Regions from separate parts of the Micrococcoides hystricis genome, predicted to be linked through region 1. Evidence: riboswitches for the same ligand, from Rfam matches in the RefSeq annotation. Region 1 holds a riboswitch; each other region holds the start of a gene.

Evidence for each region. A riboswitch is a leader RNA that binds a small molecule or an ion and turns the genes downstream of it on or off. The one in region 1 is predicted to bind S-adenosylmethionine.
Region 2: it holds a riboswitch for S-adenosylmethionine, as region 1 does, so the genes downstream of both, ACFFFR_RS07855 (OsmC family protein) here and ACFFFR_RS10200 (hypothetical protein) in region 1, are expected to answer to the same signal.
Region 3: it holds a riboswitch for S-adenosylmethionine, as region 1 does, so the genes downstream of both, acs (acetate--CoA ligase) here and ACFFFR_RS10200 (hypothetical protein) in region 1, are expected to answer to the same signal.
Region 4: it holds a riboswitch for S-adenosylmethionine, as region 1 does, so the genes downstream of both, ACFFFR_RS07200 (acyl-CoA dehydrogenase family protein) here and ACFFFR_RS10200 (hypothetical protein) in region 1, are expected to answer to the same signal.

The regions. Positions count from the first base shown of each region.
Region 1 is NZ_JBHLUB010000031.1:225,535-232,825, reverse strand. Features, by position in the region: gene gnd (NADP-dependent phosphogluconate dehydrogenase) at 1-860, opposite strand, end outside; gene ACFFFR_RS10220 (DUF2087 domain-containing protein) at 1,028-1,537, shown strand; gene ACFFFR_RS10215 (hypothetical protein) at 1,592-2,374, opposite strand; gene ACFFFR_RS10210 (SatD family protein) at 2,371-2,994, opposite strand; gene ACFFFR_RS10205 (GmrSD restriction endonuclease domain-containing protein) at 3,047-4,150, opposite strand; gene ACFFFR_RS10200 (hypothetical protein) at 4,581-4,985, opposite strand; SAM riboswitch class IV at 5,149-5,268, opposite strand; gene ACFFFR_RS10195 (hypothetical protein) at 5,314-5,670, opposite strand; gene ACFFFR_RS10190 (hypothetical protein) at 5,906-6,376, shown strand; gene ACFFFR_RS10185 (hypothetical protein) at 6,597-6,986, shown strand; gene ACFFFR_RS10180 (hypothetical protein) at 7,141-7,291, opposite strand, start outside.
Region 2 is NZ_JBHLUB010000029.1:198,605-205,895, reverse strand. Features, by position in the region: gene ACFFFR_RS07870 (NAD-dependent epimerase/dehydratase family protein) at 1-697, shown strand, start outside; gene ACFFFR_RS07865 (NAD(P)-dependent alcohol dehydrogenase) at 807-1,925, shown strand; gene ACFFFR_RS07860 (NADPH-dependent FMN reductase) at 1,959-2,552, opposite strand; SAM riboswitch class IV at 2,688-2,828, shown strand; gene ACFFFR_RS07855 (OsmC family protein) at 2,871-3,440, shown strand; gene ACFFFR_RS07850 (hypothetical protein) at 3,577-3,837, shown strand; gene ACFFFR_RS07845 (CarD family transcriptional regulator) at 3,933-4,460, opposite strand; gene ACFFFR_RS07840 (hypothetical protein) at 4,691-5,218, shown strand; gene ACFFFR_RS07835 (HNH endonuclease) at 5,430-7,049, shown strand; gene ACFFFR_RS07830 (winged helix-turn-helix domain-containing protein) at 7,079-7,291, opposite strand, start outside.
Region 3 is NZ_JBHLUB010000029.1:47,360-54,650, forward strand. Features, by position in the region: gene ACFFFR_RS07150 (CoA-binding protein) at 1-428, opposite strand, end outside; gene ACFFFR_RS07155 (O-acetylhomoserine aminocarboxypropyltransferase/cysteine synthase family protein) at 429-1,781, opposite strand; gene acs (acetate--CoA ligase) at 1,835-3,871, opposite strand; SAM riboswitch class I at 3,878-4,002, opposite strand; gene ACFFFR_RS07165 (biliverdin-producing heme oxygenase) at 4,126-4,791, opposite strand; gene ACFFFR_RS07170 (HtaA domain-containing protein) at 5,007-7,253, shown strand; gene ACFFFR_RS07175 (heme/hemin ABC transporter substrate-binding protein) at 7,257-7,291, shown strand, end outside.
Region 4 is NZ_JBHLUB010000029.1:58,442-65,732, reverse strand. Features, by position in the region: gene ACFFFR_RS07215 (HAD-IC family P-type ATPase) at 52-2,556, shown strand; gene ACFFFR_RS07210 (hypothetical protein) at 2,651-3,013, shown strand; gene ACFFFR_RS07205 (acyl-CoA dehydrogenase family protein) at 3,099-4,394, opposite strand; gene ACFFFR_RS07200 (acyl-CoA dehydrogenase family protein) at 4,422-5,645, opposite strand; SAM riboswitch class I at 5,716-5,813, opposite strand; gene ACFFFR_RS07195 (LLM class flavin-dependent oxidoreductase) at 5,860-7,263, opposite strand.

The sequences.
Region 1 (7,291 bases):
GCTTCGGTTCGAATGTCCCCGAGTGAGGACAGCGAACGAGCAAACACGGACTCAGCGATGGCAGAAATCGCGGATCCCAGCTCCAAACCGGAGATCCCGGTCCAACGGCCGGTGCCCTTCTGGCCTGCAGCATCCACGATCACATCGACAAGTGGTTTGCCGGTCTTAGCATCTTGGTGGCCTAGGACTTCAGCGGTGATTTCGATCAAGTAGCTGGACAGTTCGGTATCATTCCAGTCCCGGAAGATTTGCGCTTGCTCTGCCGGCTCTTTCCCGGCGGCGGTGCGCAGCACGTCGTAGGTTTCACCGATGACCTGCATATCCGCGTATTCGATACCGTTGTGCACCATCTTCACGAAGTGGCCTGCACCGTCAGTGCCAATCCAGCTGCAGCAAGGCTCGCCGTTGTAGTCAGCAGCGATCGACTCCAAGAGTGGCCCTAGGGACTCGTACGACTTCTCGGATCCGCCGGGCATGATGGAGGGACCGTTCAAGGCTCCTTCCTCACCACCGGAAACACCGATACCGACAAAGTGGAAGCCCTTGGAAGCGACGTATTCTTCGCGCCGGCGGGTGTCGGCAAAGTGTGAGTTCCCGGCGTCAATGATGATGTCGTCTTCATCAAGCAAGGGCAGCAGGTCTTCAATGACTGCATCTACGGCGGACCCGGCCTGGATCATCAACAACACCCGGCGCGGACGTTCCAAAGCTTCAACCAGCTCAGACAGCGATTCGGTCTTGATGAAGTTACCTTCATCCCCGTGTTCAGCCAACAAGTTTTCGGTGCGGCCAATCGACCTGTTGTGTACCGCGACGGTGTAACCGTGGCGGGCGAAGTTTCGGGCGAGGTTCGCGCCCATGACGGCTAGGCCACTGACGCCAATGTCTGCTTTGCTGCTCACTTTTCTCCTCAACGCGTGATGATGCTTGCTTCAAGCCTACTGTGCAAGCTGCCAACTTCCTGTCTAGTTAGGGTAGTTTTGAACACAGCGCCCAAAGTTTTCTAGTCCTTCAGGAGAGTGTCACCGTGGCTGACGATTTCAAAGCAATGTACCCGGTCCTTGCAGCCTTAGCGCATCCGGTCTGCCGCGAAGTTTTTGCCCAGGTCGAACTCGGCACCTTCCAAATGTCTGAAGAAGACAATCCCAACGTCGCCAAAGCCCTCTCCCAGTTGCAGCGGGCCAAACTGATCGTGCTCGACAAGTCAGGGTTCAGCGTAAACGCAGGGATTTTCAAAGAGCTGCTGAACCAGGATGAGGCTAAGAAAGCAGACGGGAATGAGACAGTCGTCAAGTTCATGCGTGAGGGGCGCATTTCACAGTTCCCGGCCAAACAGAACGACCGGGAAAAACTGATGCGTCTGGTCGCCGCAGCGGTGTTTTCCTCAGGGCAGCACCTCACCGAAACCCAAGTGGATGAGCGACTGTCGCGGTACCACGAAGACACCGCGTTCATGCGCCGGTTCATGGTGGACAACATGATCGTGGGACGGGCCAATGACGGCTCAGAGTACTGGCTGATTGAGGACAACAAATAGCGTCCCGAAGAAGAGCTTATAAATATGGTTTATAAGCGCTTTGGCGGATAGCGTCTATGAGCTTAGCACCACGATCAACAGCGCCGCCAGACCTGCAAACCCCCAACTGACGAGACTGCCAACCAAAAACTCCTCGGCTTTCGCCCCTCTGGCGCGGTCAGCTGACAGTTCCGGGAAGCGGCCGATGCCTTTGGCTGCAACAAGTGCTGCGATGAGCGTTGGCTGATCAGTTACTGCCAGCAGGACGATAAGCCAGCGCTCTAAGGGTCCGATGAAACGACCGCCTCTCAGCTGCATGACTTCATGGACATCATCCTGGTGCACCGTAGCTAAGGCGCGGCTTCCAATCATCAGACGCCAACCCCGCCGAGATTTCGGTTCGGGAGTCGAACTCCCTTGAGCATCATCATCGACTCGCATTCTGAGCAGGACGGACCTACAAAGATCATTGGTCGGGCGCGCCAACAGCAGGAACGTCGCGAAACTTGCAATCACCAGTGGCAGCGGCACAACACTGCCTCCCAGCGGCAACACATGTCCAACCAGTACGGAATCGGCGACCAGCCACTCTTCGAGTAGTAGCGACGCGGTAAGCAGAGTCACCAAAGAAAGCGCACCGATAATGCGTGTCTTATCGAACCCGAAGGCCACCGCGACGGCAGCCGCAGCCAACCCTAGTAAGACCGCGTTGAGGAACGAGACTCCGCCCAGCAAGTAGAGAACAGCGATCGATCCGGCGGAGATCACGGCGGTGAGCAGAATTCGCACCAACGGCTTGCGCCAATAGTTCTGATGCACACCAAGTGCGACGTGGAAAAGGATGATGGCGGCTATCACTGTTCCCCCTCCCCTAGCTGAATCGCGGCGATCAGCGCCGCACCACCAGATCGTTGCAAGCTTTGGGACACCGCTGATTGAGATATTTTTTCAACTCGCGCCATCTCAATCTGTGTTTGGCCTTGTAGTGCCATCAAGGTGAGACGTCGTTCCCGTGGTTTCATCTTGCTCAGAAGAAAATCCTCAAGCAGCAGTGAACTATTAAGATCGGCTACCCGGCTATTATCGGCGGCATCACCGACCCATGAACGTACCCAAGATTGAGCAGATTTGGCCCGAGACTCTGCCTCTTCAATTGCTGCGCGGGCCGCGTACCAGCCGGGGCCATCTTGCAAGGCCGTTCCGGAGACTTGGGATATCTCCCCAACACCAATGCCAAAACGCAGCTCAACTTCTTCGGGCAAAGACAGCTTCAGCTGCACGAGGATTCTTCGCGCCTGGGCAAGTGAGGCATAGACGGCTTGAAACTCGTCTCCCACGGTTGGCTTCATCCCAGCAGGAACCGCGAAAGGCTTCTCAACAGCGTTGATGGCCTCCTGAATAGCTTGCTGTGTTGCAGCACGGTCGGGGAGTTTGCGCGATTGGACAATGTCCGCAATGACGGGTGTCGGTTGATCCATAACTCCACACTACCGCTTATAAATTTCAAATATAAGGGGTGTTGCGCAAACCTTACCTCTCGCAGGCGACACCGTCCTTGTCTCGGTCCCGATACCAATAGTATTCAACATCTCGGCCTTGAACATAGGGGCCATACCCGGCGGCGTTGGCTTCTTTGCAGGTGCCGAAGCGTGGGTCGGTGCCATCCTGTTGTGGTGTGCCCACGAGTGGCTGTGGTTTCGGAGCAGGTTGAACCGCTTTAGGTTTGGGTTGTGGCTTCTTAGTCGCTGGTGTTGGTTTCGGTGTTGATCTTGGCGCACTCTTCGAAACGGGTGCGTCGGTGTCTCTCGGGATGGCAGCGCTAGTTGGAAGCTTCTCATTCGGGCAGCTGGAGAGGACCCGCACCATGGCATCTTGCTCAGCCGCAGTGACCCACAGGCCATACTTCTGCTTCACGGCGACCTGACGGGCCACGTAAGGGCACCGGTACGCTTTATTTGGAGGCAGCCAGGATGCAGCATCTGAGTCACCTTTTTGCTGGTTCAGACGACCATCGACAGCGAGCAGATTCAGGAAGTCGTTTCCGAACTGGGTTCGTTTATCTTGGCTCCACTGTTGAGCGCCCTTTTGCCATGCGTCTGACAGGGCCACAACGTGATCGATGTGGATCTCTTGGCTGCTCGAAGGTCCACGTTGGAATGAGCGCTGTGTTCCGGCAAAAGGCTCAAGGAAAGATCCCGACATGACCACGCACCCCTGAGTGCCGGCTTTGATGACGACATTCTGGAGATCTCGGCGCAAGATGTCATTGCGCTGATCGCAACCGTTGCGGTCGATGTCAGCCCACCGCTGACCAAAGTTTGCTCGGTCGTATCCTGTTTTGGGAGCTCGTCCCTTCACCGTGAGTTGATGTGCGGCACTCAAGGCCGTACCCGCCTTGGCCTTAGCTTTTGCCGGCTTCTCGCTCGACTTGGCTTTCCGGGTGCTCTTAGTCTTGGGCTTCTCAACTGCCGCGCTCGACTCCGTTGCCGTTGGCGAAGGTTTCGCGGTCTTACTTGCTGTCGGGCTCGGTTCCTGCGTGCTAGAAGACGGTGTCGGTGCGGCAGGGGTTTCGATTTGGTCAGGGTCAGCGCCGTGGGCGTATTCGAGTGCTGCTTCGCGGTTTTCTTCCGACACAGCATCTAACGTCGCTGGAAGCATGATTACCGCCATTGCAAGACCGATACTGGCAACGACTTTGGCAGCACGGACCCGCCGCTGGCCGGGAATACTCTTGGCAAATGCCAGCCACAACGCAAGTGCGCAAAGGGCAATCCCCGTTAGGCTTGCCGTTCCCGGAACGAGTGCAAGAACCAACCCAATGATCCCGAGTATCAAGGCAGTCCGCGGCGAGTCTTGATTTCGCTTGAGCGGGGATTGGTTGTGGGCGCGCTTCATGAGATCCTTCACGGCTATAAACGGGTGAACAATGCTCCCATCACTGTAGTCGCCGGCACCGACATTCCTGATGAGGACCTGAGCGACCGTGGCCAACATCACCGTAGATACACATAGGTGGTGACGCCGGTAAACACTGACGCCACCACCTATGTGGGGTTCTATTAAGTTAGTTTTGTTCGTCGCGGGTGATGTTCTCATCTCGCAGATACTCGCCAGCACCGAGTGAGATGGACTGCCCGGTCGCCAGATTGGTAATCACGGGTGCCGCCTGGTGCTTCCACTTGGCCAGCTCCTCCGGATCGGTTGGCTCTGGGATTTCTCCGGCACCATCCGCGATTGCGATGTTGATCATTCGCGCCCCGTTCATAAGCACACCGCCTAGACTCTCCGCAAGTCGGATCGGGTCCCCCACTTGGATGAACTCTTCCAATGGCAAGTGGTACCAGATTCGTGGTTGCGCTGTTTCATTCAGGTAGGCAACCCTGCCAAGCTGGCCGTCGACTTCGGTGACGATGCCGTCACGCCAGATCCACCCGCGCTGCATGGCAAACTTCGCTTTGATCCAGTGCATGGTGTGGCCGCTCCCATAATTTTCGCAACCGATGAGGTTGTGCGCCCTGTTGAAGACGCAAGGGCCATCTTGAGGTGGAAAAGGACGCGCAGCTTTGGGATTGCTCGAGTGTGTTGCAGACATGACAAAACTCCTTGTCTAAAGGAGGTCGGCACCTAGTGCCTGACCCGGCTTGACCGCAACCGGTATTGGTTGGGCCCAGGTCTTCTTTGGAAGGCACCGTGTCGGGTGACGCGGTTGCCGACTAGCCTCGTCCAAAGTCGTTCAGCTAGTTCTCTTGACCTTGCGACCAAAGCTACCCCAAGTTTGCCGATCCGGCAACAGACGCCTAGCCCGCAGCCTGCATGAGCTCAGTGCCAGCCCCCGTATGGATGCTCAGTTCATCGGCGAGTTCCCACGCACTGCGTGCGGGATCGTGGCCGAGTTTGTCGGCCGCTGCGGCTATCGTTGCCCGGGAATAGATCGCCTCAAGGATGATGGCGTGGGGCTCCGCAGCCGCGGATGTTTTGGTCAAGGAGCGGTCCACAACCTGCATGGCCAGCTCACCGAGACTTACGTTTCCTTCGGAGACCTTGCGCAAACACTTCTTTGCTGAGTCATTGGTCTTGGCGACGGGGTCATCCGGGTCTGTGAAGTCCTCTTCGAAGGTGACGGTCAGGCCCTCGATCGAGGCTCTTGCACTCACGGCTCCCGCACACAGCCCAACTACAATGGTCGGCCAAGCGCGTCATGGTTTCCGGACCATCTTTGATCGGCGGCTTCCCAGAATCTGAGCACGCGGTCATACCCAAGAATGCGATGGTAGCGAAGACAGACAGAATCGTCTTCATGCCTGACCCTAGCAACGTAACTTGGCATAGCCTTGCCTGATGAGACAGCCTGCCGCGGTCAAAGGTCTGGTAGAAGATAGGAGCAGAATCATGGCCCATCTCAAGGTCCTCGTCTTCGGTGAGAACGTCGAAGAGCAGCTTGCCCCATTCGGCATCGACAACGATGCTACAGGGGTTGGCGAGTACGAATGGGATTGGTGGGAAATCGGCGGCAGATTCGCCGGCGGTTTCACGTTGCGTCCAGATGCTGATCCGCAAGATCACGAAACGCCCAAGCCACAGATGCTTCGAAGAATATTCGACAAGCGCGCGGGGTTGAAACGAACCTCCACGAGAACCACCAATCGAGCCCGGAAGCGCGCGATCACGATTAACCGTGACACGACCGCGGAGATCTACGCTGTAGTGCAGCACGGGCAATGGCATTCGTTGGACCGGCCGGACGGCTGGGCGAGCGACCCTGAGGATGTCAGTTGGGAGCAATGGGCGCCGCAAGTAAATCGCCTCATTTCCGAGGCTCCGGAAGACGAATGGCTGACCATCGTAGATTGCCACCTGTAGGTTCGGCCAGACGTGTTCGTGCCGCAGTTCGCCGATGTCTTTCTTCCGAAATCGATGCTTGAATTTAGGGGACAAATCTGTGCGAAACCCAATGGCCGTGGAGCCCCTGAATCTCAGGTACTATACGAGCATCGAGAGCTTCCGCTCTCGCGCTAACTAGCGCCGTTCCTTGGCTCAATAGCGCAGTTCCAATCGCACACGTTCTTTCATAGGGGCAGCCTTGATCGCTTCCGTTTCGTTCCGTCGCACACTCGCTGCTGGCTTGGCCATCCTTGCCTTAGCCTCCGGATCCGTCGCTGCAGACGCCGCTCCAGCCGAAGCTGCCACCAAGACGTGCAAGGCAACAATGTCCAACAGCAAGCCGCGTCAATACTCCAATACTTATGTGAGGGTCTCTGGCGTTGCGTCGAAGGCGAAGATCACGACGGTTGCCCACTACAAGACATCCAAGAACCGTAAGACAGCCACCGCCTCGACTAAAGGCACGGCCAGCATCAAGTACTACGTCAGCAGGGCGACCCCGAACCGCAAGGTCCCAGTGACCGTAACTGCGGTGAAGGGCAAGACCAAGTGGACGTGCCGCACCTCCTTTACGCCAAGGAAAAGATAGGCCGTTCCTCTCGTTTCCGCTCCACCCTGTGGGTGGTCCTTGAGATCTCGGCGTTGGACGAGGATAGCCAGAGGCAAAATTGTTGCTTTGGCCCACATTGGCGGCCGACGCACCAAACAAGGGGGTTGGAGAAAGAACTCTTACAAAGAGGCCCCTAATCGACTAGGGAGGCATAGGAGCTGCCCATCCTTGGACCAAGCGAAAGATCATCGGCCTGGCCCCAAATGCCGGAGGCTGATATCGAGTTCTTCTCTGCTGCGATTCGTTTGATGGTGTCTACGCTAAAGACGGCATTCAGCTCGTCA
Region 2 (7,291 bases), on a different contig from region 1:
CGGGGTCGAACGCTTCATTCAGATTTCTTCGCCCTCGGTCGCGCATGCCGGCAACTCCATCATCGGCGAGGGTGCCGGCCCAGCTGACCCGGCGGCGGCTCGCGGGCATTACGCCCGCACCAAGGCCGCCGGAGAACTCATTGCCCTCGGTGCGGACAGCCCGCACTTCCGGGTCCTGGCCCTGCGTCCCCATCTCATGTGGGGCCCGGGCGACACCCAGCTGACCCAGCGCATCGTCGACCGCTCCCGCCAGGGGCGGATGCCCGTGCTCGGTCCGGGTGCGGCTCTGGTGGACACCCTCTACACCAGCAACGCTGTCGACGCCGTGCTCGCGGCCATTCACGCCGTCGATCACACGCACGGCGAAGCCCTCGTCGTCACCAACGCAGAGCCCCGCCCCATCGGGGAATTGATCCGCGGACTGGCCCGCGCCGGTGGCTCCCCGGAGCCGCGATTGCACCTGCCGGCCGGGTTGGCGAAAGTCGCCGGCGCCGTCATCGAGCGCATCTGGGAACTGCCCGTTGCCGGTGGAAAAGACCGTGACGATGAGCCGCCGCTGACCAAGTTCCTAGCCGAACAACTCTCCACGGCCCACTGGTTTGATCAGCGCCGTACCCAACAGGTGCTTCGCTGGCGTCCTGCCGTCTCCATCGACGAAGGCCTCGCGCTGCTCACCGAGTACTACCGTATGCGCTGATCCCTATACATCCTGACGGCACCGGTGTTAGGTTCGAGGCAGGGGCTTCAGTGCCCCCACAGTTTCGAGCAACACGACCCAGCGAATCCTCGGGATCAGGAGTGCCGCCATGAAGATTGATGCCTACATTGTTGAAGAAACCAACGCCCCGTTCAGCCGTGACACGGTAGAGCTCGCAGACCCGGTCCCCGGTGAGGTGCTCGTGCGCAACCTTGCAGTGGGCGTCTGCCACACAGACATGAACACTCAAGCGGGGAACATGCCTTACGAGCTTCCCGGGATTTTAGGGCACGAGGGTGCCGGCGTCATCGAGGCCGTCGGGGATGGGGTCACCGATTTTGCGATCGGAGACCGGGTCGTCTTGGGCTGGCCCTACTGCGGGGCCTGCCGCAACTGCATCGCCGGTGAACACCGCTACTGCCTCCACATCGGGGAAGCCCTTGTCGGGGGTCACCGGCTGCGCGAGCCGGGTGCCGGCACCTCCGGGTACAGCCGGGATGACGGTAAGCCCATCAACGGTCACTTCTTCGGCCAGTCCTCTTTCGCCACCCACTCGCTGGTCCATGCCAGCTCCCTGGTCAAGGTAGATTCCGAGGTCGACCTTGCACTGGCCGCACCGCTGGGCTGCGGCATCACCACCGGGGCCGGTGCCGTCTTCAACTCGGTCCGCCCAGAACCCGGGGCTGCCATCGTCGTCATCGGGGCCGGCGCCGTCGGGCTCGGTGCCATCATGGCTGCCGTGAACACCCCAGCAACGACCATCATCGCGGCGGACCTGTCCGATGACCGGCTTCGGCTCGCCCACGAACTCGGCGCCACCCACATCATCAACTCGGGCAACACCAACCTGGTGGAAGAAATCCTGAAGATCTGCCCCAACGGGGCCGACGCCGTGCTGGACTGCACCGGGGTGATCGGCGTCATCGAGCAGGCGGCCGAGGCCGTGGCGATGCTCGGCAGCCTCGTACTTATCGGGGGTGCCCCTGCCGAAGCCAGCTTCCGGCTCGATCACTTCCGAACCCTCTGGGGCCAACGGGTCATCGGGGTCCTGGGCGGCGGCAGTACCTCCACCCAGTTGATCCCGACGATTCTAGAACTGCACCGCCAGGGCCGCTTCCCGCTGGAGAAGCTCGTCAAGACCTACGCCTTTGACGACTTAGAGCAGGCCATCGCGGACACGAGCGCAGGCACCACAGTTAAAGCTGTGCTGGAGCTCGATCAGGGTTAAAGCCCCAGCACAGCCAGTCAAGGGGAAGAACGCCTACTGATCGGCTTCTTCGGCCAACCGTTTGCGGCGGGCCATCAGGTCCACCGTCAACGAGGCCATGTGATTGAGCAACGCGTCGGCGGAATCATTCATAATGTCTGTCGGATTCAGCTTGCCGTCTTCGATGTGCTGGGCCACCATCGGCACGGTGACAAAGTCCGGCATGGTCACCATCTGCAGTGCGCTGGCCACCGGCTTCAGTGCTTGAGCTGCACGCAGGCCACCGGAGACGCCACCGTAGTTGACCATTCCGAAAGCCTTGTTCGCCCACTCGTTGAACAGGTAGTCCAACGAGTTCTTCACCGGAGCCGTAAACGTGAAGTTGTACTCGGGCATCACATACACGATGGCGTCCGAAGCCTCGATCGTTTTAGACCAAGCCTTGGTGTGCTCGTGCTGGTAATCCTGCAGGCGTGGGTGATTCGGCTCATCCATCATCGGCAGGTCTAGCTCACGCAGGTCGGTGACTTGAACATCGAACTGACCATCCTGGCGGGCCCTGTCGATAAACCACTGGGCAACAGCACCGCATACTCGGTTTGGTCGGGTGCTGCCAATAATGATCTGTAGAACTGGTTTCTCGGCCACAGCTATCAACTCCCAAAGATTGTTGCCATATCAACAATACGGGCATTTCGGGTTCTTTTTCTAGCCAACCCGATATGTCCTTAGATGACGCCCAAATTGAAGTGCCCGCACAGATCCAGCACAGTGGAGAGCAAGAATCACGAGTTCCAACCTCAAGAAGTGACGCTTATGCGGCACGAATGGCCCTGGCCGGTTGGACGGCAACCCCCTTGCCATAGTGGGGTGCCCCAGGTGACGATTCGACGCCCGCCACAAGGCGGGACGTAAGTATGGCGCCGCGCTCACGGCCAGCGCCACGACGCATTAAGGAAGCATCGAATGTCCGTCAACACTCTCCTCGCCACCGAGAACCTCAACGAAGTTCGCAGCCAACGCCTCAACGACGTTGGCCAGCAGTGGTCCGGCAAGCTCGAGAGCAATCCAGAGCACGCCAACCTCACATTCGCCATCAACGCCAAGTCTGTGGGCGCCATCGCCACGGATATCCGTGCCGGTAAGCACTCGTTCCTGATCGACGAACCGGCCGGTTTGGCCGGCGATGACGCCGGGGCCGCCCCGGTCGAATACGCGCTCGGCGCCCTAGCTGCCTGCCAGCAGATTGTGTACCGGCTCTACGCTCACCAGCTGGGCATCCAAGTCGATGACATTCAGATTCAGGCCGAGGGCGATCTGAACGTGAAAGGACTGTTCGGGCTCGATGAGCAGGTCCGCCCCGGGTTCAGCGATGTCCGCTTGGTCGTCAATATCACCGGCCCAGAGTCAGCCGAACGCTACCGTGAACTCCAAGAAACCGTCGACGCGCACTGCCCGCTATTGGATGTCTTCGCCAACCCGACTCCGGTCAGCATCAGCCAGCGCATCAACGGCGCTGAGGCATCGGACGACTAAGCACAACTCCTAGAACCTAGGCATTGCACCTTCAGAGTCCGCGTTCCGCCCGGGCCAGCCACTACAGCTGGTTCGGGCGGAGCCGTTTCTGGGGTGCGGCCCGCTCGCCTCTGGCCGGCACGATAAACTGAGAACCATGCTGGACCGACTTCGCGACATCCCCGAGACCGTTTGGGTCAACTTCGCGCTGGCCGCCATCTTCCTAGGCGCCGCTCTTGCCCTCTTGGGCTACATCGCGCCCTGGTCCGAATGCCCCGAGAAAGAGGCCGGTGGACGCTGCCCACTTGGCGGCAGGGAAATCGCCGGCATCGTGGCCGGCATCGTCGTGATGCTGGGCGGTCTCACCGGCACCGGCTACCTGTTTGGTTGGCACCAGCGTCTGTTCCGCCGCGGCTAGCGCACACCGGTAGCATCTAGGCAACAAAACGCCCGGGCCAACCATTGCTGGTCAGTCCCGGGCGAATCAAAAATCTTGGCGGAAGTTCTCCGCTACTACTTCGCGGCTTCCGTATCAGCCTTCGCGGCAGCCTTCTGTGCTGACTGGGTCAAAATTTCGTCAACCCGTGCTTCGGCCTGTTCTTCAGTCACGTCCTTGGCCAGAGCCAATTCGGAAGTCATGATCTGGCGAGCCTTGGCCAGCATCCGCTTCTCACCGGCGGAGAGGCCGCGGTCATTTTCACGGTGCCATAGATCGCGAACAACTTCGGCAACCTTGATGACATCACCGGAGGCGAGCTTCTCCAGATTGGCCTTGTAACGACGGGACCAGTTGGTCTGTTCTTCAACGAAGTCTGCACGTAGCACGTCCAAAACTTCTTCCAGACCTTCAGCGTCCACCACATCGCGAACACCGACGAGGTCGACATTCTCTGCAGGGACTTCGATGGTCAGATCACCTTGTGCAACTTTGAGCTTGAGATACATTTTCTCTTCGCCCTTGATCACGCGAGTCTTAATCTCTTCGATCCGTGCAGCGCCGTGGTGAGGGTAAACTACCGTCTCGCCAACCTCAAAAACCATATGTTTATATCTCCCTTTTCCGGCTTCGAGTTTATCACAAATCACAAGCAACACGGGCTTTGTAGGCTGACAGCGTAGCCATCTCGATGATAATAACGCGCCCAATATGTTCCGCACTCTTCTCCGCTACCCCACAGCCACGGCGAGTCACCGGCTATGACCTGCACGCCGTGATGCGCTAATCTTCTTGTTAACACTTGCGCTTTGTTTCTACTCGAGGAGTTTCCATCGTGAAGTTTGTCCCGGCACGTGGCAAGCGGGCCTTCGCATCCGCCGCCGCTCTGGCTGTCCTGCTCGGCACCACCAGCTGTGCTGCAATCAACGAGCAAGCCACCACCAAGGAGTACTCCCCCTCCGACGGCGTCGTCGCCGACATCGGAGATGCCAAGCTGCGCAACATCGCCTTTATCGCCGATGATAAAGACGCCGAAGCCCGCGTCATTGGTGTTGTCGGCAACGAAACCAGCCAGCAGCTGTCCGTGACCTTGAAGGTTGACTCCGGTGAAGTTTCCGCCCAGGTCCCTGCCAACCAGGCCACCAACCTTGAAGACGAAGAACTGACCGTTCCGTCCTCCGGCGAGCCAGGCTCCCTGATTCCAGTGAAAGTGACCGTCAACGGCACCACCGAGGACCTGAACGTCCCAGTCCTGTCTTCGGCCCTCGAAGAGTACGCGGATCTGGTTCCGGGCGAGCGCCCAACCGACATCGTGGATCACTTGGAGCACGATCACGCCCCAAGCAACCCACCAACGAACTAAAAGAGTTCTCACCACTTGCTTTGAGCGGGTGGGGTCGGGCCCAACAACGTAGGCTCAACCCCACCCGCTTTTTGCTGCCACCAAACGGTCCTCCACAGCCGGGCACGCCGAACCCTTCTTCCAGTGCACCCCTTTCCGTCCCTAGCCCCTAAGGGTCTTGGGCCCGCTACAGTGCTGCCACCAGCTCGAACTGCAGCGGAAAGGAGAGATCGTGACGCAACGAGTGCTAGAACCAACCCGTGGCACCCACGCTCCCCTAGACCTGCAAGCCTGCATCGCAGCAATCCACGACGCCAATGATGCTCCCGCCGCCGAAGCGCCGTGGTTCCTCGACGCCGAACAACAGCTGCAGAGTTATTTGTTCGCTCACCAACTGCAGCGCATCTATCGCAAGAGCGCGACACTAGCCGAGGCCGAGGGCCACCGCCTAGATCGCACAGTTCTCACTCAGGTCGCGTTGGAAAAGGACCGGGGAAAGCTGCGCCGGAAAATTGAAGCTGCCATGCTGCAGCACGGTACCCTGCGTAGAGCTGTAGTCCGGCAGCTCATTCAGCTCAGCGTTATCCTCCACCAGCACGCCCCTTCCCTACTGCTTCAGTTAGAGGCCGGGGCCATCACCGTTTCCACGGCACAGTTCCTCGGCGGACAACTACTGTCAATCCCGCTGCCCGAACGGACCCAGAAAGCCGACGGCACCCCATGGCAGCCGAGAGAATATGCTCAGGCCGTCCAGTCCGTCCAGGAAGCACAGTTCCGCTTGGGCACTCGTCTAGCCGAACTGAGTCAGCAAGACCTCGAAGAAGGTGAGCTCCAGCAGCAGGCCAGGCAATTGCGTGACGAGCATGACCCCCTCCCCGCCAGTGATCGGCAAACGATGGCGGCCAAGACCCGTCATGTGCGCATTACCCCGGCCGAGGACGGGATGGCTTTTCTTTCAGCTAAGATCAGCGCCGGTCACGGCGCGCTGATCCAAGCAGCGCTGACGCAGCGCGCGCAACAGCTTAGAAGCGCACGTGTAGCGGCCGACCGGACACCAGCCCAACTCGAGGCAGACGTACTCGTGGATACGCTCCTGACTCGGTCTGCCGATATCGACAAAACCTCAGCGAGCACAAACCGGCCCGCACCCCTCGCGCAGGGCCCGGAGGTCAGTGTCATCTTGGAACTGACGTTGGAACAAGCCATCAACCTAGGTGGTTTCCTCGATCCTGAACGGCTTTCTTTCCTGCAGCAACACTTCCCAGATCTCTACGCCCAGTCCGAACGAAATCGACTCTTCTACGGCCAGCCAAGATCCGAGCGGGACGGCCGCTTCCCTACCGGTGTCCTCTCCTCGGGCGCCACCGCACAGATCCTCGGTTCCGACCACCGGCTCAACACCGCTGAAGCAGCAGAGTTTTTGGGCCGGGCCAGTCTCTTTCACGGGATCCTCACGAACCCCTTCACCGGCTACCCGTTGGGCGTCGGTCGGCGCAGCTACCGGTTGCCGCGCAAAGTTCGGCAACTGATCCACTACCGGGACCGTATTTGCCGCTATCCGGGGTGCCGACAACCAGCCACCTCGGCGGAGCTGGATCATGTGCACCCCTGGGCCGAGGGCGGCGCCACCGGCTACGGCACCATGGCCAGCCTGTGTCCGGAACATCATCGCGGCAAAACCGCTGGATGGTTCACAGTGTATCCACGCCCTGAGCTCGGTGACGGCGTCCTAGAGTTCAGCCTTGGCGACAGCGCAACACCCACGCTCACCAAGGCTTACAAACCGTTGGACCCGTTAGCGTGGCAGGCCTATCAGTCGGAGACTTCAGCAGCCGCTGAACCACCGTTTTAACGGACACCCGTGTCTGAACTGGCCGGAAACTAGCCTTCGAACTTGTACCCGAGGCCGCGTACAGTCACCAAGTATTGCGGTGCCGATGGCTCCGGTTCGATCTTCGAGCGCAAACGTTTCACGTGCACATCCAGCGTCTTGGTGTCCCCGACGTAGTCGGAGCCCCAGACCCGGTCAATGAGCTGGCCGCGGGTGAGGACTCGTCCCGCATTGCGCAGCAGCATCTCCAACAACTCGAATTC
Region 3 (7,291 bases), on a different contig from region 1:
TTTACGCAGCGGTCCATGACGACTTTCAATCCGTAGGATTCAGCCAGTTTGGCGGCTTCTTCACTCCAGATCCCGAGCTGCAACCAAACGGTTTTGGCGCCAACCTTGTGAGCTTCTTCCACAATGGCCGGGGTATCCTCCGCGCGACGGAAAATGTTCACCATGTCTGGAACCTCCGGCAGATCTGCCAGCGATGCGTAGACCTTGTGACCCAAGATTTTTGCACCCTTTTCAGCAAGGAGCGGGTTTACAAAGTAGATGGTGTAGTCAGTGGAGGACAGCAGGTAGGTGGCCACAAAATAGCTAGCGCGTGCCGGCTTGTCGGAGGCACCCACAATCGCGATGGACTTGGTGCTGCGCAGAATATTCAGTCGCTCCCGTGCGGTCGGGCCTGTCCACGTACGCTGTGATGTAGTTTCAGAACTCATTTATTGCACCCCTGCCGATACAGTGACCTGTTCCGTGGTCGCGCGGACTTGCTCGTATGCCGCAGTCAAGGCCTGATCTAGGTCCCAGATAATGTCGTCCAAATCTTCCAATCCAACGGAGATGCGCACCAAGTCGGGGGAGATTCCGCAGTCGACGAGCTGTTCATCTGTGAGTTGCTGGTGGGTAGTTGAACCTGGGTGCAGGATCAGGGTGCGGACGTCACCGATATTGGCGAGGTGTGAGGCTAGCTGCAGGTTTTCAATGAAGGCTGCACCCAATGCGCGTGAGTCCAAACCATCAGCTGCTGCCAATCCAAAGGAAAATACCGAACCAATGCCATCAGGCAACAGTTCCTTGCCGCGTGCGTAGTCTGGGTGGGAAGGCAGACCAGCGTAATTCACGTAAGCAATGCGATCGTCGTTCTCCAACCATTCGGCGACAGCCTGAGCGTTGACCACGTGGTTCTCCATGCGCTGCGGCAGCGTTTCGACACCAATGATCAGTTGTTGGGCGGATTGTGGGGAGAGCGAGGCTCCGATGTCACGCAGCTGTTCAGAGCGAAGCTTCGTCAGGAAACCGTATTCGCCGAAGTTGCCCCACCACGACAGTCCGCCGTAGGAAGCAACAGGCCCGGTCATGGATGGGAAGTTCCCGTTGCCCCAATCGAACTGACCGGATTCAACAACCACGCCACCCAAAGTGGTGCCGTGGCCGCCGATAAACTTGGTCGCCGAATGAATGATGATGTCCACTCCGTGTTCGAACGGGCGGATCAATGCCGGAGGCGTCAGCGTAGAATCCACCACCAATGGGATGCCAGCTTCCTTGGCCACCGCGGACAGGCCTTCAAGATCAGCGATCCGACCGGCAGGGTTAGCAACGATCTCGGTGTAAATCGCCTTAGTCTTTGGCGTCAGCGCTGCCTTGAAGTCAGCTGGATCTTGGGAGTTTACAAAGGTTGTTTCAACACCGAAGCGACGCAGCGTCACGTCCAGTTGGGTGATGGTGCCACCGTACAGGGATGCGGAAGCAACGATGTGGTCCCCGGCTTGGGCCAGTGCGGCGAAAGTGATGAACTCTGCAGCCATGCCGGAAGCCGTGGCTACTGCACCGATACCTCCCTCCAACGAGGCGATGCGTTCTTCAAAAGCAGCGACCGTTGGGTTACCAATGCGGGAGTAGATCGAACCGTACTTTTGCAAAGCAAAGAGGTTCGCCGCATCATCAGTGTCCTTGAACACGAATGAGGTGGTGTTGTAGACCGGCACGGCACGGGAGCCGTGGATCTGGTCGGGCACCGAACCGGCGTGCAGTGCACGGGTGCGGAACCCGAAGTTTCGTTGCGATGACATGTGGAGGCACTGTCCTTTCTAGCGTGATCGTGGCAAAGCTGAGACGTTGAGGTCTAGCGAACGATCATCCGGGGTCTTGATTTCTTGGACACGGGGTATGAGTCCTTTACGGTCTTGTTGTTGGGGTAGTCAACGATCTCAGCGATCGCTGCAATGCAGGGTTCGTTCTGCAAGCTGGTGGTGTCTCCAAGCTTGCTGCCTTCGAACAGCTGGGTGAGTAGTCGACGCATGATCTTTCCTGAACGGGTCTTGGGCACGTCCGGGACAAAGACAATGTGCTTGGGCTTGGCGATCGGACCAATGTGTTTGCGCACGTGGTTGGTCAGTTCGTCTTGAACCGCGATGAATGCCGAGTCGGCAGATTTCACGGCCTCCGCGGTTGCCTGGTTCAGCACTACGTAGGCCACGGCGGCATGGCCGGTGTTCTCGTCATAGACTGGGCACACCCCGGCCTCGACTACGTCCGGGTGGGCTACCAGAGCGGATTCGATTTCGATGGTGGAGAGGCGGTGTCCGGAAATGGTAATAACATCGTCGATCCGGCCCAAGATCCAGATGTCACCGTCTTCGTCGTAGCGGGCACCGTCTCCGGCCAAGAACCAGTTTTGTTCCGGGTATGCGGCCCAGTAGGAGTCACGGTAACGGGCGGGGTTGCCCCAGACGGTGCGGGCCATGGACGGCCCGGGCCTGGTCACCACGATGTAGCCTTGGACGTTTGGTGCCACGCGTTCGCCCGCGTCGTCAACAATGTCCACGTCGACCCCGGGTAGCGGGCCTGTGGCTGACCCGGGTTTGAAGTCAGCGTCGGTTGGCCGCGGGGAGCAGATCGTCGAGCCCGTTTCGGACTGCCACCAAGTGTCAACCATGGGGGTCTCGCCGCGTCCCATGTGGGTGCGGAACCAGTTCCACGCTTCCGGGTTCGTGGCTTCACCCACGGTACCGAGCAACCGCAATGTGGACAGATCGTACTCGGCGGGGACGCCGTCGGGGAACGCGCCTTTCAGGGAGCGGATCAGGGTGGGTGCCGTGTAGTAGCTGGTCACCCCGTATCGGTCGATGATTTCAAAGTGCCGGCCCGGGTGCGGAGTCGTCGGGGTGCCTTCGTAGATCACCTGGGTGGCACCGGAGGACAGCGGCCCGTAAATCTCGTAGGTGTGCGCGGTCACCCACGCCAAGTCGGCCGTGCACCAGTGCACGTCGCTGTCCCGTTGAGACTCATCCGGGTTGGCAAAAATGTAGTTGTAGCTGAAGTGAGTCTGCGTGAGATACCCGCCAGAGGTGTGCACCAAGCCCTTGGGCTGGCCGGTGGTGCCGGAGGTGTACATGATGAACAGGGGGGTCTCCGAGTCGAAGAACTCGCACTCGTGCTCATCGGCGGCTGTCTCGACCGTCTCGTGCCACCACAGGTCCCGTCCTTCGGTCCAGTCGATCTCACAACCGGTCCGGCGAACCACCAGCACATGCTCAATGTTGTTCTCACCAGAAACGGCCTCATCGGCGGCCGCCTTGACGGCGACGGCTGTGCCGCGACGGAACTGGCCATCAGTGGTGACAAGCAGCTTGGCCCCGGTATCTTCAACCCGGAATTTGAGGGCTTCTGCTGAGAACCCGCCAAAGACCAGCGAGTGGATGGCACCGATCCGAGCGCAGGCTAAGGTGATAACAATGGTTTCTACCAGTACGGGCAGGTAAACCACTACGCGGTCGCCCTTAGTGATGCCCAATGTAGTGAGGGCATTGGCTGCTTGATTGACGCGGCGGTTCAGCTCGGCGTAGCTGACCGATTCGCGGTCTCCGGGTTCCCCTTCAAAGTGCAGGGCGATCTTGTCCCCGCGGCCAGCGGCGACGTGCCGGTCCAAGCAGTTGTAGGCAACATTGAGTTTGCCGCCTTCAAACCAGCGGATGTGCGGGACATCGTCCTCATCACGGGTGAAGGAGTAAACGTCGTCCCACGGGGTATGCCAATCGAGTTCGGCAGCAGCTTGCGCCCAGAACTCGAGGCGGTCCTCTTCGCTGATCTCGCCGTTGCGGGGATCGACCTTGTCAATGAGCCCAGCGGAAATCGAGCGTGCAGAAACAGAAGCAGTCATGATTACTCTCCATCGACTCCTGGCAGTAGCACCGGCCGCTACCGAAGTTCACATCGAAGAAGTGATGCGCTTTTGGGCGGTGGTTGCTGCGGCGTCAACAAGCCAGATCTCTCGGCCGCTCGGGATGGTTACAACTGCGAGCATACAAAATTAGCTGCGTGATCCCCTAATCCGGGTAAACCAATTGAGATGACGAACCTGGCGAAACGGCTAGGGGAACGCAGCTAATTCTGAAGAAATGCGTGAGATTTATATCAGTGTGTCGGGGCCAGCTCCTTTCGTTCATCCAAAGAGTTGAACAGCTCCCGGTTCAGGTCAAAACCGTACTGTGCTTCAACAATGAGGGCATCTTGGGCGCGGATTTCAGTGACTGCTTCTGCCAACAGAATCCGGTACTGATCCTTGTAAGCCTTGAGTTTGGGGATGCTGGAAAAATGCCACGCCGTCCGTTGCTGTGTTGGAACCCCATAGTGCCGATCGACTAGTGCGGAAATAATTTGTCCGCCGGAAAGGTCACCCAAATAGCGCAGGTAGTGGTGCGCCAGAACCCGATACGCATCCAAATCATTTTCTTGTTGCGCCAGCACATGTAACCGGGAGACATATTGGGCTGTTGCTGCCGTCGGAACCGGGGCCATGTCCAGTCCATGCTCCTGAGCTAATGATCGGTAGTCGGCCGATAAGAGGTCGAACCTTTCGAGCTCAGGATCCAGCAGCTTATGCAGTTCAGGGTGCTGGTGGCGGACTTGCGCCACCGCGAACTCTAGTGCCCGGTACAGATGGAGGTATTGACCAATCAATCGGGCATAGTCCGTGGCGTCGCGTTCGCCTTTCATGAGGGAGGAGATAAAGGCGCTGGATTCGGCAGCCTCGTGTTGTGCAGTGGTTTCGTGCTTGAGGCGCTCGCTGAAGGGAAGCATGTTCACAGGTCTTTCCGTGCGTTCTTGCGAAAGAGAATCGGTCGATTGGTGACCAAGTTAGCGCACCTGAAGCAATTAGCGCAATGTTTTCTTACGTTATTGCATTTAGGTGAGCCTTGCTTTATTGTGAGTGTTGGCTGTGGGAGCTAACGACAACGACTGAGGTGGAAATCTTGGTCACACTTCGCACTATTTCAAAAGGAAAAACGTCCATCATGACGCTTGCTCTCCAGGGGACAACCCGCAGCCGCGCCAAAAAGCTGGCGCTCAGTATGGCTTTGACCGCCGGACTACTCGCCCCGATTTCCCTTCCGTTCGCCACCGCGGATACGCAGCTACCACCGTCAGCCACCCAAGAATGCCGTGACGCGGTCATCTCTGAGTCGACGATGGATTGGGGCTTCCGTGAATCTTTCATGAAGTATCTCACCGGGCGTATTGCTAACGGCAAAGTGGAAACCACTTCACCTGTAACCGAAACAAACCATGTTTTCTCCTTTACCGGTGGCAGCGGTGAATATTCATTTGCAACTCATGACGTCAGCATCTCTTACCCTGGTTCGTTCAGTTTCTGGGGCCACGGTGGAACCTTGGACTCGACCTTCAGCAACGTTCGAATCGTGATTGAAGGCGGAAAGAAAGCCTTCTTCGTCGCCGACGTCAAGTACCAAGGCGACCTGAATATGGCGACGTATGAGTCCACGACTTACAACGAAAAAGACGTTAAGTTTGCCACCATTGACACTTCCGCGATGACAGTGGACCGGGCGACTTCCACCCTGTCTTTCACAAATGCCGCCACGAATCTAACTGCTGATGGCGTGCGCACCATGGCGGAGTTCTATCCCGAAAATGAACCGCTAGCTCCGATCACGCTCACTGCTAAGGTAGGAGCGCTCGGGTCTGCATGCCCGCCGGCGCCAGTGGAGACGGAAGCCCCGGCTGAGCCGGAGCCAACGCAGCCAGCAACACCGAAGCCAAGCACACCAAATCCATCTACCCAGAGCCCGAAGCCTACTAAACCTGCAACTTCCAAGCCGGATTCTGCCAAATCTGCTGAAGCTGGTGTCAGCGCAGGTACGTTTGATTGGGGTGTGAAGAAGTCCTTCATGTCCTACATCAACGGCCCGATCGCTAAGGGTAAGGTCACGGTCAACGGCGGGAAGAACAACGCCGGGACGCTGTCCTTTGCTAAGGCCAACGGGGTGTTTGACCCGACCACAAAGAAGGGGCACGTTACTTTCCCAGGCAGTGTCAACTTCACCGGGCACAACGGTGCGCTTAACACCACGTTCACCAACTTCAGCGTGCACTTTGATGGAAGCAAAACAGCTGTACTCCGGGCTGATGTGAACGCAAAGGAACTATCTGGCGGAACTTACAGCGGCAAACAAGTTGCCTTGGCAACCGTGGACGCGGCTAGTTTGAAAGTGTCCAAGTCCAGCCTGAGCTTGAAGAACGCAGCAGCGAAGCTCACCAAGGACGGCGCAGAAGCGTTCGGTGGTTTTTACGAAGCTGAGAACGCGCTGGACCCAGTGTCTATCACCGCTTCCTACAGTCAGTCCACTAAGCCAGTAGCAGCTGACAAGACCAAAGCACCAACATCCACCGGCTCACCTGCAAAGACAGGTTCATCACGGACCGGAAACGCTAAGACCCCAGCCGGCGTCGCAGCTACTGCTGGCGGAACCGGCGCAACGAACTCGGGATCAACCGCTACTACGGCTACTGGGGGCGGCAGCGCCACCGCTACCGACATGGTGGAAGTTTGTGCCGACCACGAACTAGTCAACGGCACGGCCTCTTGGGGTGTGAAGTCTTCCTTTGCCGCCTACCTCCGTGGTGCCATCGCCAACGGCGACTGGGACCTGACTGGTGTTACCCACAGTAACGGTGCGTTCAACTTCAGCAACGGTACCGGAACCTTCGACAAGACCGCCGGCACCGGTGTGCTATCCCTGCCCGGAACCCTGCATTTCAAGGGACATTCCGGCGCGCTAGATATGAAGATGACCAACCTGAAGATCAAGATCAACGGTGCTAACTCCGCCACGATGATCTGGGACGTCTCTTCCAAGGGCTACGAAGGCCAAGGCGGCGTAGACGCTACTGGCGTTGAATTCGCCTCCATTTCCGGACCGATTTCCGTTACCGATGACAAGATCAGCGTATCTGGTGCTGAAGTGAAGTTGACCAAGACCGGCGCAGACGCCTTCGCGGGCTTCTACCAAGCAGGTCAGGTCATGGATCCAATCTCCTTCTCCGCGTCCATCGGGGAAGGCGGCAGCTGCAGCATGGTCCCAGCGGACTCTGCCGCAGCAGCCAGCGCAGGCAAGGGTGGCCTTGCCAAAACTGGGGCAAGCGCAACCCCACTGGCTGCCACCGGTTTCGGGGCACTCTTGCTCGGTGTGGCAGCATTCTTTGCCGCTCGCCGCAACAAAACCGAAGCTGGAGGTCAGTAATAAATGAATAAGTGGCTCAACCGGTTGCTGGTAGGCGG
Region 4 (7,291 bases), on a different contig from region 1:
ACATAGATTAAAGGCGTACCTTGCCAATCATTGTAGATATAGAGGCCCCTGTTGCAGTCGACCACCGCATCAGCCAGTACTGAGCTTCCCCCGCACGCCTATAGTGGGCTTACCGCCGACCAGGTGGCCGAACGTGTAGCGGCGGGCAAGGTCAACTCTCAGCGGATGGAAACCTCCCGCTCGGTGTGGGCAATCCTGTCCTCGCACCTGTTTACGGTCTTCAATCTCGTGTTGGGCGTGTGCGCGGCTATCGTCATCATGCTGGGGCGCTGGTTCGACACACTCTTTGTTTTTGCCGCCGTCTCCAACGTGGTCATCGGCCTGATTCAGGAGTACTCGGCCAAGGTTAAGTTGGATCGCATTGCGGTATTGAATCAGGATGCGATCAACGTGATCCGCGACGGTGAAGTCATCGGCATTAAGATCGCGGACATTGTGGTGGACGATGTGATCGTCCTGTCCCGCGGAGATCAGCTTCCCGCTGACGGGGTCATCATCAGCTCTGATGGCCTCGAAATTGATGAGGCTCTGCTCACGGGTGAGGCCGACCCGATCCCCAAGGTCACGCACGACTCTGCCTATTCAGGTTCTGCCGTCCTCTCCGGCAACGGCACCTACCTGGTGACTGCTGTTGGTGCAGATTCGCATGCAGCCAAGATCACCAAAGAAGCGCGTAAGTTCTCCAAGATCAACTCCGAACTCCGCGGCAGCCTGGAACGGGTGGTCAAGTGGATCACCGTCGCTTTGGTGCCGATCATCGCGATTGTGCTGAACAGTCAGATGATCGCTCGGGGTGGCTGGGCCCAAGCCTGGCAAAGTGGTGAATGGAAAGACGCGGCCGTATCTTCCGTCGCCGCCATCACCGCGGGCATCCCGCAGGGCCTAGCCCTCATGACGACGATCGCGTTCGCACTGGCGGCCCTGAAGCTCGCCAGCAAGCAAGTGCTCATCCAAGAGCAACCGGCAGTCGAACTGCTGGCCCGAGTCGACACGGTGTGCCTAGACAAGACCGGAACCCTGACCGAGGGTGGGGTCAGCTTTGGCGAATTCCATCCCGTTGGCGAAGCCACGTTACCGGCCCGCTCAGTCTTGGGCTACATTGGCGCAGATCCGCATGCCAATCCCACCGCCATGGCCCTGCATGACGCGTTCAGCAACGATCTTTCTGACCAGCCCTGCCGACAGATCCCGTTCTCGTCTGCACGCCGTTTCTCCGGTGTCGTGTACGACCGGGGGCCAGCACGCGGCAGCTGGTATCTAGGTGCGCCCGAAGCGCTCTTATCTGCTGACCGGGATAACAACGAAGTCGCCCGAGCCAGAGAATTCGCACAGCAGGGACTGCGCACCATGGTGCTGTCCTACCATCCCGAAGAGATCAGTGAAGAGCAGGCCACCAACGCGTATCTCCCAGCGGACTTGCAGACGCAAGCCATCCTGACGTTCACTGAAAACGTGCGCTCGGACGCAGCGGAAACACTCAAGTTCTTCACGCAGCAAGGCGTGGATCTAAAAGTCATATCCGGGGACAACCCGCTCACCGTAGCTGCGGTGGCGCGGGAGGTCGGATTCCAGAACGCCGAAACCGGGTTCGACGGCCGCGACCTGCCCACCGACAAGGAAGAGCTGGCCGAGGTCATGGAGGCCTACTCTGTTTTCGGCCGGGTCTCCCCCGACCAAAAGAAGGCCATGGTCGAGGCGTTGCAGTCGCGTAAGCACGTTGTTGCCATGACCGGTGACGGTGTCAATGACGCCATGGCGCTCAAGACCGCAGACGTTGGCATTGCCATGGGGGATGCAGCTCCGGCCACCAAGGCGGTTTCGCGTATGGTGCTGCTGGATAACAAGTTCTCCCGGTTGCCCCACGTGCTTTCTGAAGGCCGCCAAGTCATTGCGAACACGGAACGGCTGTCGAATCTCTTCCTCACCAAGACAACCTTCGCGACATTCTTTGCGTTGGCGTTCGGCGCCTTGCTCTGGACGTTCCCGTTCCTGCCCCGGCAGTACTCCACGATCGATTTCCTGATTTTGGGTGCACCGGCATTCTTCCTGGCCATGCTCACCAACCCACGGCGCTACGTACCTGGCTTCTTGGGACGAGCATTGCGGTTTGCGATCCCGTCAGCCTTCGTCGTGGCCAGTGCCGTTGTTTTGGTCAACACATACGCCTACAAGCTCAAGGACTCGTTGACTCCTACCCACGGCGACTACTCCTTGGAGCAGGTCCAGACGGCTTCGGCGGTGACTGTGGTGTTGCTGGGCCTGTGGCTGCTGAATGTGGCATCCCGGCCGCTGAATGCCAAGAAGATCATCCTGATCGTCTCGCTGTACGTCTTGCTGGTCCTGGTGCTGACGGTTCCCATTTCGCTGTTCTTCCACCAGTTCCAGCTCCCCGATGCACCATTGTGGTGGGCCGTGGGCATCGTCTCCACTGTGGGGATGGCCGCCATCGAAGGTATTCACCGGTGGCACCGGAAGAAGTATCCGTTGGCCCCCTTGGACCCGATCGTTCTCGACATCGAAGAAGCAGAAGAAACGCCAACAGCGAAAGCTGGGTAACTAAGACTTCGATTCTTGGCTCGAACCAGATAAATTAAAGATGACAAGCGCGCTTAGCACTTTAATGGTGATGAGCTCAGGCTAGGAGGAAAATATGAAAATCGGTCGACTACTCACCCTCGGACTTGGTGTAGGAATTGGCTTTGTCCTCGGTTCCCGTTCCGGTCGTGACAGCTACGAACGTATGAAAGACGAAGCTCGTCGCATCTGGGAGGACCCTAAAGTTCAGTCCACCATTCACGATGTCACTGACAACGTTCGCGAGCACGCTCCAGAGGCTGTGAACAAGGTTGTCGACACCGTCACCGACCTCACTGGTCGTGACGGCAATGACAAGGACAACGCTACCCCTAATCACAAGCCTGACGTGGTTTCTGATCCAGAGCTCGGCGGCAGCGAAGCTGCTTCGGACTGGGCTTCCGAAGGCGGAGCCCCAAGCCCTCGCCGTAGCAACTAAAACATCCCGCTCTACCTAGAGCAAGCAAAAGTGGGCCTGTGCCGGTTTTCCGGTACAGGCCCACTGCTGTGCTGAGGTAAAGGTTCTAGTTCTCTAGAGCCGCTGCACCTTCCTGCTGGAGTCGCTCCGAAACACCGATGCTCCACAACGGGTCAGCCGTGCGCTGATTGACCGCAAAATCACCCAGGATCCTTGCCTTGTAAACCTGAGGATTATGCGAGGCAATCGTGCGCGCATTACGCCAATACCGATCGAGCCCGGTCACCTTGCGGACGGCAGATGCCCCAAGGGCATCAAACAGCGCAGTACCGTTCGCCAAGGAGAGCTCATTGACCACCAGCTGGGCGGCAGCGGTTGCCCGCTCCACCGCAGCAAAGGCAGCTTGCTGTTCAGCCACCGATCCGGTGGCGCTGCGTGCCGCAGCATCTAGCTCAGCGGAGGTTGACAGCACAACCGCCTTCGCCGCTGCCGCACGTGCATGCAACTGCCCAACGACCGCCAACAGTTGTGGGTCTTCACCGGCACGCGGAGCATTCCCGTGAGAATAGGTCCGTGTCCGTTCAGCCAACAACCGTGCCGCGTGAGCGGCGGCGGCCTGCGCCGTACCAGCTTGTGCAATGTTCAGCACATGCTGGTACAACGCTGTCTGATAACCAAACCGTTCAATGGCAGGACGTACCTGCGAGGTTGGGGCAACCGCTTGCTCTAACTCCGCAGCGCCGGTACCACTTTGCTGTTGACCAAAGCCATCCCAGTCATCATGCACCCGGACCCCGTCTTGAGCCTTCGGGACCAGTACCGTCACCTCCTGCCCGGTTTCGTTGATCGCTGTGACGTCCAACAGATCCGCAAAGATGCTGCCGGTTGTGTAAATTTTCTGCCCCGTCACACGGACAGAATCCTTATCCACCTGTTTGACCTGTGTCTGACTACCCGTCAGGTTTCCGACTCCAGGTTCCGTCCACGCGTTGCCCACTAGCTGTCCTTGGGCGAACCACCGGAGCCGTTCTTGGTAGGTGTGGGCTTTGAATGACCGCTCGGTGGAGACATGTCCGCCTTGCGACTGTTCGTCACCAGCTTGCTCCGCCCGGTGCCGATCCTTTTCGTAGTGGAAGCGCGCGTCTTCAACTACTGCCAGGTGTCCTCGGAAGATTTGTGGGATGGCGCTGTCGGCTGCGGCCAGCTCAATCAGCAGTTCGGTCGTTTGGTACCAGTCCAGTTCCAGACCGCCAAAATCTCGGGGAACACGCAAGGCCGTGAAACCGTGGCGGCACAACTCTTTGACCTGTTCTACCGGGAGCTCGTGGTCGTTTTCTCGCTGCTGGGTACCGAGCTCAATCCGGCTAAACAGTTCCCGCAGTAGAGGTAGTTTTTCGCTCATGATCATCAATCCTTCGGGTGCCGCAGCTTAGGTGTAGAGGCTGATGGGCTGGTATTCGCCGAGCAGGAAGTGGGCGCCCACTTCGATCTTCTTGTAATCAACCGGGTCATGCAGCGAGTGCGTGCGCACGTTCCGCCAGTACAGGTCGAGCCCAGTTTCTGGCTTGGCTGAGGAGGAACCGGTGAACTCGAAGACACGGTTGGTCACATCGGTCGCCACGTCAGAGGAAACCACCTTGGCTTGGGCAATCTGAACCTCTAACTCGCTGCGTGCCTCTAGCGTCAGTGCCCGTCCAGTCGCCAGCGTGGCGTCAAGAATTCCGTTCACTTTCTCGGTCAGGGCGGCTACCGCGACCGTCCGGGCGTGGAGCTCTCCCACTAAGCGTTGGAAGATGTGGTCTTGGTTGTAGCGTTCTGCCTTCGCCAAGAACCAGGCGTTCTGCCGCTGGTTGATCAATGTCTTGCCTTTTTCCAGCGCCCCTTCGGCGATTCCAAGGTAGAAGTTCACGAAAGCCAGTTGGATCAGTGGCGCGATCAGAGCCTGCCACGCGGTCCCCTTGTCTAGACCGACTAGAGCGTCGGCACCAAGTTCAACATCCTCGAAGGTCACTGAGCCTGAAGACGAGAGCCGCTGGCCCAATGCGTTCCAGTCCCCGTGGTGTTTGACACCGGCTTGTTCTCGACCGACCAAAGCTGCCTGGCCGATTCCGGTGTTCGGTCCGTCAGCAAGTACACCTAAGACAAAGATGTATTCTCCAACTCCAGCCCCGGTAGCAAAACGCTTAGTCCCGTTGAGCAGTAAATTCTCGCCGACCTGACGCAGGTTCAGATGAGGATCAGTCGGATTGACGGCATCGCCGACAAGAGCCTGTTCATCTGCAATCTTGCGCCACAGGCGTGCGGTTGTCTCTTCGTCTCCGAAGACACCGATTCCGGCGACGTTCACGCTGTGGTAGGCGAACAATTGGGCGATCGAGCCGTCTACTTTGGCCAGCTCCCGCACAATCTCGAAGACGGTGGAGAAGGCTGCGCCGCCGCCACCAAATTCACTCGGGATGATGGCCGTGATCAGGTCGTGCTTGCGCAGGATCTCAACTTCGGCAAATGGTTCTTGGTTGGCAGCGTCCCGAGCGAGTACGTCTTGTGCTAGTTCTGCGGCGGCTGCTTGGGCCTTCGGCACCCAGTACTCAAGTTCACCTTCAGCCGCGGGTTTCCAATAAGCGGTGGTCTGCGTGGTTAGTGTGCTTGTCATTGTTCTTCTCCTTGTGGTCGGGTAAGCGGAAGCGCCCACCCACCTCACAGAAGAAGAGGTGGGAAGGAAACTTCCATCGATCCTGGCAGGAGCACCTTGTCCCCGCTGTGGTGGAGCCGGTTGCTGCAGCGTCATTGAGCCAGATCTCTCAGCTGCTCTAGATGGTCGATTTCTTTCGTATTGAGTTCTCTATATTTAGTTTTGTGTACTGGATTTAGGACACGAGGCTGCGGGCGAGGCTGTAACAAGCCGCGGGGTGGGTGTCCTTAACCTTGTCACCTTCACCGAAGAGCTTGTTACGCAAAGAGCCGTCCGTATATTCGGTCTTGTACGCTCCGCGTGCCTGCAACTCAGGAACCACGTATTCAACGATGTCTTCGAAGGTTCCCGGGGTGATGGCGTAGGCCAGGTTGAAGCCGTCAACATCGGTTTCGCGCTGCCAGCGGATGAGCTCTTCGGCGACGGTGGCGCCAGAACCAACGAGAGTCGGTCCGAAGCCGCCTACCCCAACCCATTCACTGAGCTTGCGCACTGTCCACGGTTCGTTGTCAGCGGTTCCAGTCTGAAGACTGGTGACCAGAGATTGGATGGCATTGGATTCGACATCACCGATTGGATCATCCAAGTCGTACTTGGACAGATCGACTCCCATCCAACCGGAGAGAAGCACTAGCGCGCCCTTGGGGTCGGCGGACTTGACGTATTCTTCGTACTTGGCTTGAGCTTCCTCATCGGTCGCGCCGGTGATGATGGTCTGCATGGTGAAGATCCGGATATCGTACGGATCGCGACCTGCAGCGACCGCATTCTCACGGATAGAGGCGACCGTCGATTTCAAAGTCTCGATGGTGTTGTTGTTTACGAAAACGGCTTCGGCGTGTTTACCTGCGAACGCTTTACCTCGCGGCGACGCTCCAGCTTGGAAAATAACAGGGGTACGCTGTACTGACGGCTCGGTGATAGCAATGCCCGGAACTTTGAAGTATTTGCCTTCATGCTTGATCGGATGCACCTTGGTCGGATCAGTGAACACACCGGTCTGTTTGTTGTACTGAACAGCGTCGTCTTCCCAGGAGCCTTCCAACAGCTTGTAAATGACTTCTAGGTACTCGTCCGCGTGATCGTAACGCTCATCGTGTGCCATCTGATCGTCATTGCCCATGTTCTGGGCTGCCGACGGCAGGTATCCGGTCACGACGTTCCAACCAACACGCCCGTTGGTCAGGTGATCGAGAGTAGCGAGGCGACGAGCGAAAGGGTACGGATGCTCGTAGGCGGTACCGGCTGTGACACCGAAACCAAGATGCTCGGTCACGGCAGCCATAGCGGAAATTAGCAGGGCTGGATCATTGACCGGCACCTGAGCCCCGGTCAGCAGAGGCGCCTCGTTGGACCCGCCGTAGACATCGTAGGTGCCAAGTACATCTGCAATGAACACACCGTCAAATAGGCCCTTTTCGAGGGTTTTAGCTAGGTGCGTCCAGTACCCGATCGTGTTATAGTCACGAGCTTTATCCTCTGGGTGGCGCCACAAACCTGGGGACTGGTGAGCAACACAGTTCATGTCGAAGGCGTTGAAAAGGATCTGACGGGACGCTTGCTGTGCGTTGGTGCTCATAAAGCTCCTTCTTCTCTCTCGCCGAAGG